Regions from separate parts of the Micromonospora sp. WMMD812 genome, predicted to be linked through region 3. Evidence: riboswitches for the same ligand, from Rfam matches in the RefSeq annotation. Region 3 holds a riboswitch; each other region holds the start of a gene.
The links. A riboswitch is a leader RNA that binds a small molecule or an ion and turns the genes downstream of it on or off. The one in region 3 is predicted to bind cyclic di-AMP.
Positions count from the first base shown of each region.

Region 1: it holds a riboswitch for cyclic di-AMP, as region 3 does, so the genes downstream of both, O7603_RS11295 (C39 family peptidase) here and O7603_RS08445 (transglycosylase family protein) in region 3, are expected to answer to the same signal.
Region 2: it holds a riboswitch for cyclic di-AMP, as region 3 does, so the genes downstream of both, O7603_RS07320 (C39 family peptidase) here and O7603_RS08445 (transglycosylase family protein) in region 3, are expected to answer to the same signal.

Region 1 is NZ_CP114904.1:2,497,881-2,502,084, reverse strand. Features, by position in the region: gene O7603_RS11310 (acyltransferase family protein) at 1-23, shown strand, start outside; gene O7603_RS11305 (hypothetical protein) at 115-534, shown strand; gene O7603_RS11300 (hypothetical protein) at 672-1,442, shown strand; cyclic di-AMP (ydaO/yuaA leader) riboswitch at 1,728-1,869, shown strand; gene O7603_RS11295 (C39 family peptidase) at 2,100-2,942, shown strand; gene O7603_RS11290 (alpha/beta fold hydrolase) at 3,089-3,835, shown strand; gene O7603_RS11285 (CDP-glycerol glycerophosphotransferase family protein) at 3,897-4,204, opposite strand, start outside.
Region 2 is NZ_CP114904.1:1,587,490-1,591,693, reverse strand. Features, by position in the region: gene O7603_RS07330 (GntR family transcriptional regulator) at 53-577, shown strand; gene O7603_RS07325 (hypothetical protein) at 595-768, shown strand; gene O7603_RS07320 (C39 family peptidase) at 1,108-1,881, opposite strand; cyclic di-AMP (ydaO/yuaA leader) riboswitch at 2,018-2,164, opposite strand; gene O7603_RS07315 (LysR family transcriptional regulator) at 2,928-3,860, opposite strand.
Region 3 is NZ_CP114904.1:1,848,517-1,852,720, forward strand. Features, by position in the region: gene O7603_RS08435 (carboxylesterase family protein) at 1-551, shown strand, start outside; gene O7603_RS08440 (DUF1062 domain-containing protein) at 755-1,282, shown strand; gene O7603_RS08445 (transglycosylase family protein) at 1,465-2,103, opposite strand; cyclic di-AMP (ydaO/yuaA leader) riboswitch at 2,106-2,289, opposite strand; gene O7603_RS08450 (DUF998 domain-containing protein) at 2,490-3,158, opposite strand; gene O7603_RS08455 (hypothetical protein) at 3,338-3,667, shown strand; gene O7603_RS08460 (N-acetyltransferase) at 3,727-4,204, shown strand, end outside.

The DNA.
Region 1 (4,204 bases), 650 kb from region 3:
CGGCGTACGCCGACACGCGCTGACGCCGTCCACGCTGGTCGGAGCCCTCGGCGCGGCGAATCCGACACGCCCGGCACCGATGCGACGAGGCGGCACCGACGGTAGCGTGGTCACGTGCTTCCCGTCGCGCTCACCTGTCCCCTGTGGTGGGTGGCGCGGTGGGCGACGCGGCTGCTGACCAGCCTCGCCGTCGCCGGCGCGCTGACCCTCGGGGCGGCGACGGCACCGGCGGCATCGGCGGCACCCGAGGCGCCGCCGGTGACTGTCGGCGGGCGACCGTCCACACCCGGCGGTCCGCTGCCGTGCGCCAGTGTCGAGCTGGCCCGCACCGCCGGTCCGGGCACGGCGGTCCCGCCGCACGCGCCGGCCGACGCCCGGCCCGGCGTGGTCCACGCCCAGGTCGACGCCCTCCCCGGCGGGCTCCCCGCGGTGGCCGCCGCACCGGCACCGGCGTCCGCCGTCGCGGCCCAGCAGCGGGCGCCGCACGCGCCCGCCCCGGCCGTCCGGGCGCCGCGCGCGCCGCCGGCCGCCTGACCCGTCCGCGGGAACGTTCTCCCGCCGTACCTGTCGAACCCTGCCCACCGCACCCCCGGCCTCCCTCGTGCTCCGCACCCGCCCGAGCGCCGGTGGTCGTGCGGTTCCCCCGCATCCGCAGCCCGTGAGGTGCCGCCATGGAGAAGACCGTTCTCTACCAGTTTCTGATCGAGGTGCCGCAGGCCGCCGCCATCTGGTCGGCCCTGCTGGTGCTCGCGCTGACCGTGCTCACCGTGCTGGCGGCGCGCCCGCACCGCGACCGCCCGGACGACGGCCCGTCCGCCGGGGGGCCGAGCGACCGGGAGCTGGCCGAGACCGAGGCCGCCGACCTGTCCCGGTACGCCGAGGAGGTGGCCGTCGCGGCGGCCGGGGCCGCGCAGACCGCCCGTCGCCGCCGGGCCGACTGGCTGGCCGCCCAGACCGACGCCGAGCGGGCCTGGGCGGCGTACGACGCGGCGGAGAGCGCTGCCCGGCGGTTCGCCGGCGCGGCTGCCCTGCCGACGCCTCGGACCCCCCGCACACCGGCCGAGTACGCGGCGAGGGAGCGGTACCTGCACCGGGCTGCCACGGCCGCGCACTGGCGCGGGGATCTGACCCTGCGGCAGCTCGGTGACGTGTTCGGCCACCGCAACGGCTGGGACGCCCGCCGGCACCCGGTCGAGCAGGAGGTGCTGCTGGCACGGATGCTCCGGGACGGCAGGCGGGCCGACTACCGGGCCGCGGCGGAGCGGGAGCGCGCGGCGTGGCGGGCCGCGGAGTTGGCCGCCGAGGCGGCACGTAGCCTCGCCGCCGAGGCGTACGCGGCGACGGCCCGCCTTCGGCCGCTCCGGGTCCCGGCGGCCCGCCGGGAGCCCGCGGCACCGCGCCCGGCCGCCGCGCGGCGTTGGCGTCCGGCCCGGGTGGGTTGACGGCGGGGATGTTCCGTGAGCCCGGTCACAGATCGGTGGAAACGGTCAGCCGGTACAGGGCGCACCAATTCCGGGCCGATTCCGGCGAGGTTGCCGACGACCCGTCCGGTTGTCGCCCTCGGGTGCCACGAGAACTGCCTGTCCCATTGAGGCACGACAGTGTCCGTACGCACGGAAAAGATTTCCATGATCGACGTTTACGCAGGTGAGATGGGGTTGGCAGGGTGAGTACCGACCAGTAGTGTCGGCCCGTCCGGTGCGGTAATCGATCGCAAGAGGCGACGCCGCGCCGACCCGCCTAATCGTGATCCACGAGCCGGGGACCCATAAGTACGTCCGGGGTGAATCCGCGAGCCACAGCCCGCGGTAGGGCGATCTTCCCGCCCGAATCCGTCAGCTAACCCGGTAGGCGGTGTCGGAAGGAGTTCCATCCTCGTGCAGCACCCTTTCATCCCCCGCTGGTCCCCGCCCCTCCACGGCATCGCGGTGCCGACGCTCGCCCGTCCCGTGACGGCGAGCTGATCCCGGCAGCCGCCCTTTCCGCCCGGGCCACCGGGCGCTTCCCCTGAGCGGTCCACCACCCGCGGACGACGTCCGCGCGGTCGCGCCTGCCCATGTCCCGGCTCCGGCGCGGTGCACCGCTCTCCCCCTGAGCCCGTGGAGGATCTTGTGAAGCACACCCTGAAGCGCCAGCTTCGCCGTCTCGCCACCCAGCGTCCGTTCCAGGTCGTCGCGGCGTCCGCCGCGGCGCTGGTGATCGCGTCCAGCACCGGCGCGCTGCTCAGCACCGCCGACGACGCGCCCGCCACCCAGCAGGCCTCGGCCGCCGTCGCCGAGCTGCGCAGCGACACCGTCGCCTCCCGCGGCCAGGAGCGCACCACCCCCTCGGCCAGCGGCTCCCCGTCGACCAGCGCCCCGTCGTCGAGCGCGTCGCCCGCCGCGAAGAAGGCCGCCGACCCGGACCTGACCCGCAAGCCGGAGCCGCCGAAGCCGCCGGCCAGCAAGATCCTGGACTACGACTACCAGGCGCAGACGACCTACTTCTACTGCGGCCCGGCCGCCACCCGTAACGCGCTCAGCGCCGCCGGCGTCGACCGGAGCCAGGACGACCTGGCCGCCCAGCTCGGCACCACCGAGATGGGCACCAACTCCGCCGAGGACACCACCCGCGTGTTGAACGCCGTCGTCAAGGGCAACCCGTACCGGACCCGGATGTTCCCGAACGCGCCGAGCCCGGCCCAGATGGACCAGCTCCAGGCCGACGTGGTCAACGCGATCACCGACGGGCGCGGCGTGGTCGCGAACATCGTCGGCGACGCCACCGACACCAACGGTGGCTGGCACTCCTTCTCGGGCGGGCACTACATCGCCGTGGTCGGCTACCGGGACAACGGCCGGACCGTCAAGATCGCCGACTCGGCGAACCCGGCGCTCCCGTCGTACTGGATCACCACCATCGACCTGGCGAACTGGATGACCAGCCGCGGCTACTCCGCCTGACCGTCCGCGCCTCCGTCGGGCGCCGGCACCCCGCACGGGGGCCGGCGCCCGATGTCGTTTCCGCGCCGCCCGATGTCGGATGCGCTACCCGCCATCTGCCGGCCGCCTCTCGCCCGACGCGCCGGCCCGGTGGCAGACTGCGGTTCATGGTCGATGACACCCGCGCCCGCGCCGACCGCCCGCCCGTCCTGGTGCTCCTGCACGGCATGGGCGCCACGGGTGAGGTGTGGCTGCCCTGGGCGCCGCTGCTCGAACGTTGGTGGCCGGGCCGGTGGCTGGCGCCGGACCTCGCCGGCCACGGCTGGGCGCCGCCGCTGCCGGGGTACTCCTTCGCCGCACTGGCCGACCGGGTCGCCACCGCGCTCGCGCCGACGGACCGCCTGGTCGTGTTGGGGCACTCGCTCGGTGGGGTGGTCGGTCTGGCCCTGGCCGCCCGCGCCGGCGGGCTGCCCGTGGACGCGGTGATCGGCCTCGGCATCAAGGCCGTCTGGTCGGAGGCCGAGCTGGCCAAGGCCCGCGACCTCGCCGACCGCCCGGTCACCTGGTTCGCCAGCCGGGACGAGGCGGCCCGCCGCTACCTGCGCGTCTCCGGCCTGGCCGGGCTGCTCGCCCCGGACCACCCGGTGGTCGAGGGCGGGCTGCGCCAGGTCGACGGGCGGTGGCGGCTGGCGATGGACCCGGGGGCGTTCGCGGTGGGCGAGCCGAACCTGCCGGCCCTGCTGGCCGCCACGGACGTGCCGGTCCTGCTCGCCCGGGGCGAACACGACCCGATGGTCACCGACGCACAGCTCAAGGAGTTGGGCGTGCCGGTGGCCACCCTGCCCGGGCTCGGGCACAACGCCCACGTCGAGGACCCGGCCGCGGTGCTCGCGCTGGCCGACCCGTACCGCTGAGCCGCGCCCCGAGCCGGCGGCCACCGCTCTGCGGCGGCCGCCAGCTCGGGGAGGCGACGGCTCAGGCGGTGGGGGACAGGGGCGCCGCGTCCGGCTCCACGGGCGGGGCGATCCGCGGGGCCGGCGGGCTCCAGCCCGGCTCCAGCTCCCGCCGTGCGGCGTCCAGGAACGCGTCGGCGTACGACGCGGCCGGGAAGTCGCCGAGGTAGCGCCGCCGGGTGGCCCAACGCTCCGGCGCCAGCGGGTCGGCGCCGAGCAGCCGGTCCAGCACCTCATCCAGATTGGTCATGTCCCGGCGCAGCACGTAGCCCGCCCCGGCCAGCGGGAACCGCTCGGGGAACCGGTCGCCCTCGGCACCCATGTCGGTCA
Region 2 (4,204 bases), 260 kb from region 3:
CGTGTCGTTGCCGAACACGCCGCCGCTGCCTCAGGAATGAGATCGTTGGCGGGTGGCGGAGTCACTTGACCTGCACCTGGAGTTCGATCGGGGAGCGGGCTTCCCGAGTCGTTCGCTGGAGAACGCGTTACGGGACAGCATCCGGACCGGCCGGTTGCGGGCCGGCTCACGTCTGCCGGGGAGCCGGAGCCTCGCCACCGACCTGGGCCTGGCCCGCGGCACGGTGGTGCAGGCGTACGCGCAACTGGTGGCGGAAGGGTGGCTGGTGTCGGCGCCCGGCTCGGGCACCCAGGTCGCGGACGTACGCCACGATCTGCCCGACTCGCGGCGGCAACCGCGGCCGTCGACGGCGTCCGAGCCGGTCATCGAGTTGCGGCCGGGGATTCCTGATCTCGGTTCGTTCCCGCGAACGGCCTGGGCGACCAGTGTCCGCCGCGCCATGGCGACGGCGTCGCGCGGCACGCTGGACTACCCCGAGCCGACGGGCCTGCCCGTACTGCGAGCGGAGTTGGCCAGCTATCTCGCGCGTACCCGGGGGGTGCGCTGCGACCCGGACGCCGTGGCGATCGCCAGCTGAACTATGCCCTGCACGTCATGGCAATCACCCAAACCCAGCGGCCGAGCCCGGGCAGGGACTACTACCAGCGCAAACGCGCGGCCGGGAAGACCCACAAAGAAGCCATGCGCTGCCTCAAACGACGCCTCGCCGACGTCGTCTATCGCACCATGATCACGGACACGGAGACCTCTCTGTTGCCGACGGGTTGACACAGAGAGGTGCCGTTCGTTTGACACCCCCCTGAGGGAGCAGCCTCGCCGGCAAGTGATCGTCACCAGCCTGAAGATCACGATTGCGCTGCGAATCCAGAAGGGCATCCGCACGTAACGCCCCCACGCCAGCACTGAGCAGGTCGCCGCCATCGTCGCCCGCGGGTGATGATCCTCACCGCCGCCTACACCGGCATGCGCTGGGGCGAACTCGTCGGCCTCGCCCGCGACCTCGACCTCACCGCAGGCACCATCTGCGTCCACCCGGACGTCGGAGCCCTCCAGACGGAGCGGGCACGCCCCGCGAGCGGCACTCTCGGCCGCGCGCGGGGCGTGCGGTCAGGCGGAGTAGCCGCGGGTGGCGATCCAGTTGGCCATGTCGATCGTGCTCATCCAGTAGGTGTTGGAGCCATACATGCCGGAGGCGTCGGCGACCTTCACGGCGCGCCCATCGTCGCTGTAGCCGATGAGGGTGACGTAGTGGCCGCCCGCGAAGTCGTGCCAGACCCCGCTGGCGTCGGTCGCGCCGCCGATGACGTTGGCCACCACGGCATGGCCGCTGCTGGTCGCGTGTACGACCTCAGCCTGCAGTTGGTCCATCTGAGCGGGCGTGGCTTCCTGACCCGTGATCTCCTTCGTCTGGTACATCTCGGCACCGATCGCGTCATTGAGCATGCGGGTCGTGTCGAAGGCGGAATCGGTGCCGTGGACCGTGGTGCCCAGCCCGGCGGCGAGTTTCTCCTGGCTGACGTCGATGCTGAGGGCAGTCAGTGCGTTGTGCACCGCGGCTGGTCCGCAATAGTAGAAGTTGATCTGATACTCGAACGAGGTGTCCAGGATCTTCTCGGACGGGACCGTCGGAGCCGCGGGTTGAGCGGTGGCCGTGGCCGGATCGGACCCGGCCGTGGCCGTGGCCTTGGCGGGCGCGACATCGGCCATGACCAGCGAACCCGAGGCGGCGGCTGCCGCGCCGGGAGCGGTGGGCTCATGCCCAGGAGCGCTGGCCACCGCGGCCGTGGCGGCGGTTACCAGCACGGCCAACAGCGGCGCCACTCTATGACTGCGGTGCAACATGGCGCGTCGAAACAAATTGCGAGAACGTTCCTCAGTCACGATGATCCCTCGAATAGCCTCAATTATCGGACGTAATGGGCCAGAACAGTTGACGAAACGGCCTTACGCCACCCCGGATGGCACGGCGGGGTGGGAGATTTATGCGTCGACCAGCCGGAGAGCAGAACAAATGCGTTTCTCCTTCCGATGTCGCCCTACCGGACTAGCTGACGGGTTCGGGCGGGAGGATGCGGCCGACCATGACCGTCGGGCCCGCGGGTGCACCCCCGATGTTCGGTTGATTTTCCCGGCTCGCATGATCGCGATTGGGCGATCCGGCCCGAGCGTCATCGCGTAGATGACTCGACGACCCGGTCGGACGTACGACGCTACAAACTTGACTTCTCGCCTGCAAGCTCCATCGTTATGGCAGCTATAACTCGCTCGAATCGCGCGACAGAGCGTCTTCAGCTAGTATGGTCCGGCGCGATTTGGCCGGGCCGTTTATCGGCGCACCGTCCTACGGCCGCGGTTGCCGCAGCGATCGAAATTTCATGGGCGTAAATGGGGCTTGGCAGAAACCGACCGTCAGTGGCGTCGATCACCGCGCGGAAGATTTGCTCGACCACGCGCGCCGTTGGGTCGCCCGTAGTGGGCACACCTTTCGTCGGGTGCGGTGAGGTCGACGGCAGAGATCTCGTCCATCGGCCCGCAGGCATACTCTCGTCGATGTACTGACGGCTCTGATCCGACATTTCAACCTGCGGTAGGGCCGGACCGTTCGGTTTGATCCGTTGTGATTCGCGGCCCGTGGCCATGAGGATGTCGGCAACGGCCTTACGAGTCCGGTGGAACCGCAGACGAAACGCCCCGGGTGCAGTTCAGGTTGCCAACCGTGGCTGCTAGCTCTGGTCAGTGGCGGTTGCCGCGCTGGCCGGCCACGCCTCCAGCAGCGAGTCCAGCATCGGATGCAGCCTCTCCGCCGGCGGGTGCCATGGCTTGAACAGATAACGGTCAAGATCAACCGCGTCGATCGTCGCGTCAGTCTCGGCCTACACCGTCACCAGCACGTGCCGAGCGGCGGGAAACAAGTCCGTGGCGGGCCGTCATAATGGGCGGGCCTCGGCCGCCGCCGGGAGATGGTCCGTCCCCTGCGCCCCGAGGGCGGCGACCAGCCGGCCGAGGTCGCGCCGACGGGAACTGGCCGGCCACACCGCCCACGTGCGGCGGATCAGGGGGTGCCCGACCAGTGCCGACCAGGTGATCGTGCCGGGCAGTGGCGGCGACCATCCGGGCGGCGCCAGCGCGAACGCTCCGCCGGCGGTCACCGCCGCCAGCTTCACCTCGGGAATCAGCGCCTGCCCTTCGGGTGCGGGGGGTCCGAGATCCAGCCCGTGGCTGCGCAGGATCGCGGTCAGCTCGTCGTACCAGGCGGGGCTGCCCGACCGGGGGAATCCGACCCAGTTCAGCCCGGCGAGGTCGTCCAGCCGGATTCCGTCCGGCCCGGCGAGCGCTGCGGCCCGTTCCGTTGCCAGCAGCACGCCCAGCCGTTCCTCCACCACCAGGAAGGCGTCCAGGTCCGTGCCGATCGGGTGTTCCCGAACCAGCCCGACGTCGAGATCTCCGGCGTGCAGCGCCTCGAACTGCGCCGCAGTGGGCATGTGCCGGACCTGCACCCGGGTCTCTGGATGGGCCTCGGCGAGGTCGGCGAGCGGCCGGGTCAGCAGGTCGGCCGGGAGCTCCAGCGGGATCCCGAGCCGCAGCATACCGCCGCCCGTCGAGGCATGCCGGTTGACGACGGCCACTGCTTGGTCGTACCGCGCGAGAACCGCCCGCGCCTCGGCCAGGAGGGTCATGCCCGCCTCGGTGGCCCGCACGCCGGTGCTGCTGCGGACCAGGAGCCGCAAACCGAGCTGCCGTTCGAGGGCGTTGATCGTCTGGGACAGCGCGGGCTGCGTCACGTGCAGCCGACGGGCAGCGGCGGAGAGACTCCCTTCCTCGACGACCACGACGAACGCCCGCATCTCCCGTAGTTCCACCGCCCTATCAGACCACGCAAACCGCACTATTCCTCGCCACCCGTAGCAAGCCGCCACCGCAAGTCTGCGCCTGCACGTTTGTTCAGGACTCGTCGTCACACTGCGCATAGCTTCCGACTCGCGCCTGCCCTTGCGATGGACGTCGGCACCGGTGCCCGCCCGCGACACGTATTCGCAGCGCTGCATGCCCGCGGCGCGACCCTGCCCGCCGGGTGCGGTCCCACCGTCGGCATCGCCGGCCCCCCTTGGCGGCGGGACCGACCTGCTCGGTCGCAAGCACGGCCTGACCTGCGATCACCTCGTCGGCGCACAGGTCGTACTCCCTGACGGAACCGTCGTGGACT
Region 3 (4,204 bases):
GGTTCGGGCTCGCCCCGGCGTACGGGCCGGTGGCGGGCACCGATCCGCTGCCCGACGTCCGGGGTTGGCGGGAGGCGTGCCGGGCCGGCGCGGAGAACCTCGAGGTGGTGCTGGGCACCACGCACCGGGAGATCGCGTACTTCCTCGCCGGCGGTCCGCTGTCCCGGCGCGTGCCGCTGGTCGGACGTGCCGCCGAGGACGGGCTGATCGGGTTGGCGACCCGACGCGTCTTCGCCCGGCCCACGATGCGGTTCGCACGTCAGCTGGCGGCGGCCGGCGCGCGGGTCTTCGCGTACCGCATCGACGGCGCGGGCTCGACGTCGCCGTACCGGGCGTGCCACTGCAGCGACCTGCCGCTGCTGTTCGGCGACGAGGCCGCGTGGGGGCAGGCGCCGATGCTCGCCGGTCAGAGCTGGGCCGAGGTGACCGACCGGAGCGCCCCGCTGCGCGCGGCGTGGCTGTCGTTCGTGGCCCGCGGCGCGGACGCGTTGGCCGAACACGGCTGGCCGGCGTACGCGGGCCGGGGCGGCCACATCCACCACTTCGCCTAGTCCAAAAACCGGTGGAACAGCGCCGCTGTGCGCCATTACCGTGCTGCCGAACCAGGTCGTCTAGGCAAGGACGTGCCGTTGTACACCCTGTGAGACCTCCCGAGCGCTGATCTGTCGCGCGTCGCGCATCTGCGCCGCGCTCCTTTTTGCTGCGGACTTCTCACTGGAACCGGTGTACTTCTGTGCTCAATAACTGGGTTGTCGTGCCCACCTGCCTGCCGCTCGTTCTCCGCCGTTGCCACACGTGCGCGTCCGGGCGCTTCCAGGCAAGCGGCAAATTTCGCGTCAACGCTAACCACAAGCTGATCGACGCCTGGCTCCTCGTGCTCTGTACCGGTTGCGGGGAAACGGCGAAGCTCACGGTCCTGGAGCGGATGACTGTGCGCTCCGTACGACCTGAGCTGCTGGACCGGCTGCATGACAACGACCCTGGCCTGACAGCTGAGCTGCTCCAGGATCCGGTCGTGCGGCGTCGTAATCGCATCGCCCTGGACTGGGACAACGCCTGGCGCCTCGACACCGGCGGATCGGATCACCTGGACCGCGAGGTGGTCGACGTCTCGGTCCGCTTCGCGGCGCGGATCCCGGTCCGGCCGCTGCGACTGATCGCTGAAGGTTGCGGTCTTTCCCGGGCCGAGGTCGAGCGACTGGTCACGGAGGGGAAGGTCGTTTCGGCTGTCCGGCTGAGCGGCAAGCTCTCCGGCGACTTCACCTTCACGCTCAAGCGCTGAGTCCCTTCTCGGGACCAGGGGCCGGTCCGGCACGATCCGCCGGACCGGCCCCGGACGCCCGGACAAGGCTCTGGCCCGGTGGACGGATCCACCGGGCCAGAGCCACCGTCACCGGTCCGCGAACCCGGATCCCGAACCAGGATGACGAGCCCGCGGACCGGAGCCTGCGTCGCGCGAGGTTGTCAGAGGCTGAGCCGCTGGCCCGGCAAGATCAGGCCGGGGTCGTCCCCGACGACCTGCTTGTTGCGCTGGTAGAGCGACTCCCAGCCACCGGACACGTCGTGGGCGTCCGCGATCTGCGACAGCGTGTCGCCGGGCCGCACGACGTACGCGTCACCGCTGGTCGTCGGCGCGCTGCGCCGGTCGCCGCGGGTGCCGGAATTCTCCCCGCCCGACTTCGCGCCGCCGGACGACCGCTCCGACGTCGTGGTGGACTTGCCGGTGGACTTCGACGTCGAGCCGCCCTTCTTCCCGCAGGTCGGCCAGGCACCGATGCCCTGACCGTCGAGCACCTTCTCGGCGACGGCGATCTGCTCGCCGCGGCTGGCGAGGTCGGCGCGGGCGGCGTACCTGGTGCCGCCGTAGCCCTTCCAGGTGCTCTGCGAGAACTGGAGGCCGCCGTAGTAGCCGTTGCCGGTGTTGATGTGCCAGTTGCCGCCGGACTCGCACTGGGCGATGGCGTCCCAGTTGACCGCGGCCTGGGCGGGTGCCGCCGTACCGAAGAGAACGACGGCGCCGGTGACGGCCCCGGCCGCGAGGGTGCCGACGACGACGCGGCGGGTGTTCACGGCCCGGTGGCGGGCGTTGTACGTAGCTGACATGGTGATGTGTCCTCCACGCCGACGAGGTGAGCTGTCGGGTTCGGGCCGAGGAGCCCGGCCGCCGGTGGGCGGCTTCACCCCGAGGTGCCGCGAGCGGTCCGCTGGGCACCGAGGAACCTGGGTCCCCCGCTCCTGCCCGGGTGACGAGTGCCGACGACCGGCGGCAGGATTAGGCGTTACCGGTCTCGGTGTCCGCGTTCGCGAACTCGACCGTCGTTAGGCACCGTTGGCGGCGATCGCCCACTTCGTGTGAATCTCTTTACCGGTCCACGCGGGACGGTGCCGCCTCGGGTTGCGAACCCCGCCCGGCCGTGCAAGTGACCCGCCGGTGGTGCCATGGCGGCGCGCGGCCATGGCGCCGTCGGATCCGGCGACCTTGGCCGGTGTCACTCGTCCTCCGCACGGACCAGCTGCGCGAGGACGACGAGCCAGCCGGAGATGATCACCGCTCCGGCGGCGAAACGGAGGCTCGCGCTCTGCTCGCCCCACGGCGGGACGGTGAGCACGAACGCGGCGACGCCGCTGGCGGCGCTGTAGGCCGCCCACCCAGGTCTTTGCTGGCCGACGAAACGGCGGGCGAACAGCAGGCCGGCCGCGATCAGCGAGAGGAACGCGGCGGCGCCGCAGACCGTGTGCAGGACGCTGCCCGTGCTGATCTGGTCGGGCAGCCCGTCGGGGGCGCCGGGCGGCCAACCGAACGCGGGGTCGGGTCGGAAGATGCCACCGCCGACCATCGCCACGGCGTACACCGCGACCAGCACCGGCCCGGCCGTGCCCGCCCGGCCGGGCCGCAGCGCCTGCCACAGACCCACCGCGAACGCGCCGGAAAGCAGACCGGTGACGACGAAGGCCCCTGTCTGCAGCCAGCCGAGGTCACCCAGGGTGAGGGCGCTGATCGCGTGCCGACGGAGGTCGAAGCCGGGCCGGGTGAGGGCCTGCGCGAACGACAGGACGGGGAAGACCAGACCGGCGAGGGTGCCGCAGGTCAGCAGGAGCCGGGTTCGGCGGTGACGGACCGGGGTGTTTCCATGACGGATGGCGACGGTTGATCTCATGGGCGGCGTCCTTTCGTGACGGCTGTGACATGCCGACGAACGGAGTGCGGGCGGATCGACAGCGTCGGAGAGAATTTCGTGGACGGGAACCGGGCAGGTCAGGCCGCCGCGCTGTCCAGGTTTGCCGGGGGGAGTCAGCGGTGAAGGTAGGGCGGCACAGATATCTGAGGGGGACCGCCATGTCCGAGACAAGCCACAACGACAGCGCCGACCGTCCCGACGGGGTGACCGACCCACTGCTGTGGCGGCTCGCCCTCGGGGTGGCCGACGCGCACGAGCCCGACGGCGAGGGCGGCTGTCGCAACCTGCTCTGCGACGGCGAGGCGTGGCCGTGCACGCCGTGGAACAACGCCCAGCGGGCGCTGCAGATCGCGCAGGCCGAGGAGTCGGCGGAGGCGACCGGCGAGACGGTGGCTTACCCCGGCTGGTCGGGCGTTCCGGTGCGGCCGGCGGCCCGTCGAGCGGGCGCGGCGGCGCGTGCGTCGGAGGCGACCGCCTCGGCCGCCTGACGCGCTGCGGCCACGAATATGCCGTGCACACCGGGGGTCGACCCTCTACGGTTCCGGCCGTGACCCTCGACATCGTGTGCCTGGCGGACCGCCCGGACGTCGCCCCGCTGCTCGACGAGGACTTCGAGGGCGCGTGGCCGCCGTTCATGCTCTGGGATCCGATGGGCGCCGTGTACTACACCGTGGCCCACGACCTGTACCCGGAGTTCGTGTTCGCCGCCATCGACACCGACGAGCCGGGCCGCGCCGTGGCGCGGGCGTACGCCGTGCCGTTCCGCTGGACGGAGGACGAACTGCCCGACGGCGGCTGGGACCGGGTGATCCAGCGGGCCGCCATCAACCGGCTCAGCGGCGCCGACACCAACATCGTGTCGGCGCTGGAGATCTGCATCCGCCCCGACCGGCGCGGCGGCGGGCTGTCCGCGCTGATGCTCGACGCGATGCGCCAGGGCGTGGCGAAGCGCGGCTACGACACGCTGGTCGCACCGGTCCGTCCGAGCGGCAAGCACACCCGACCGGACCTGCCGATGACCGAGT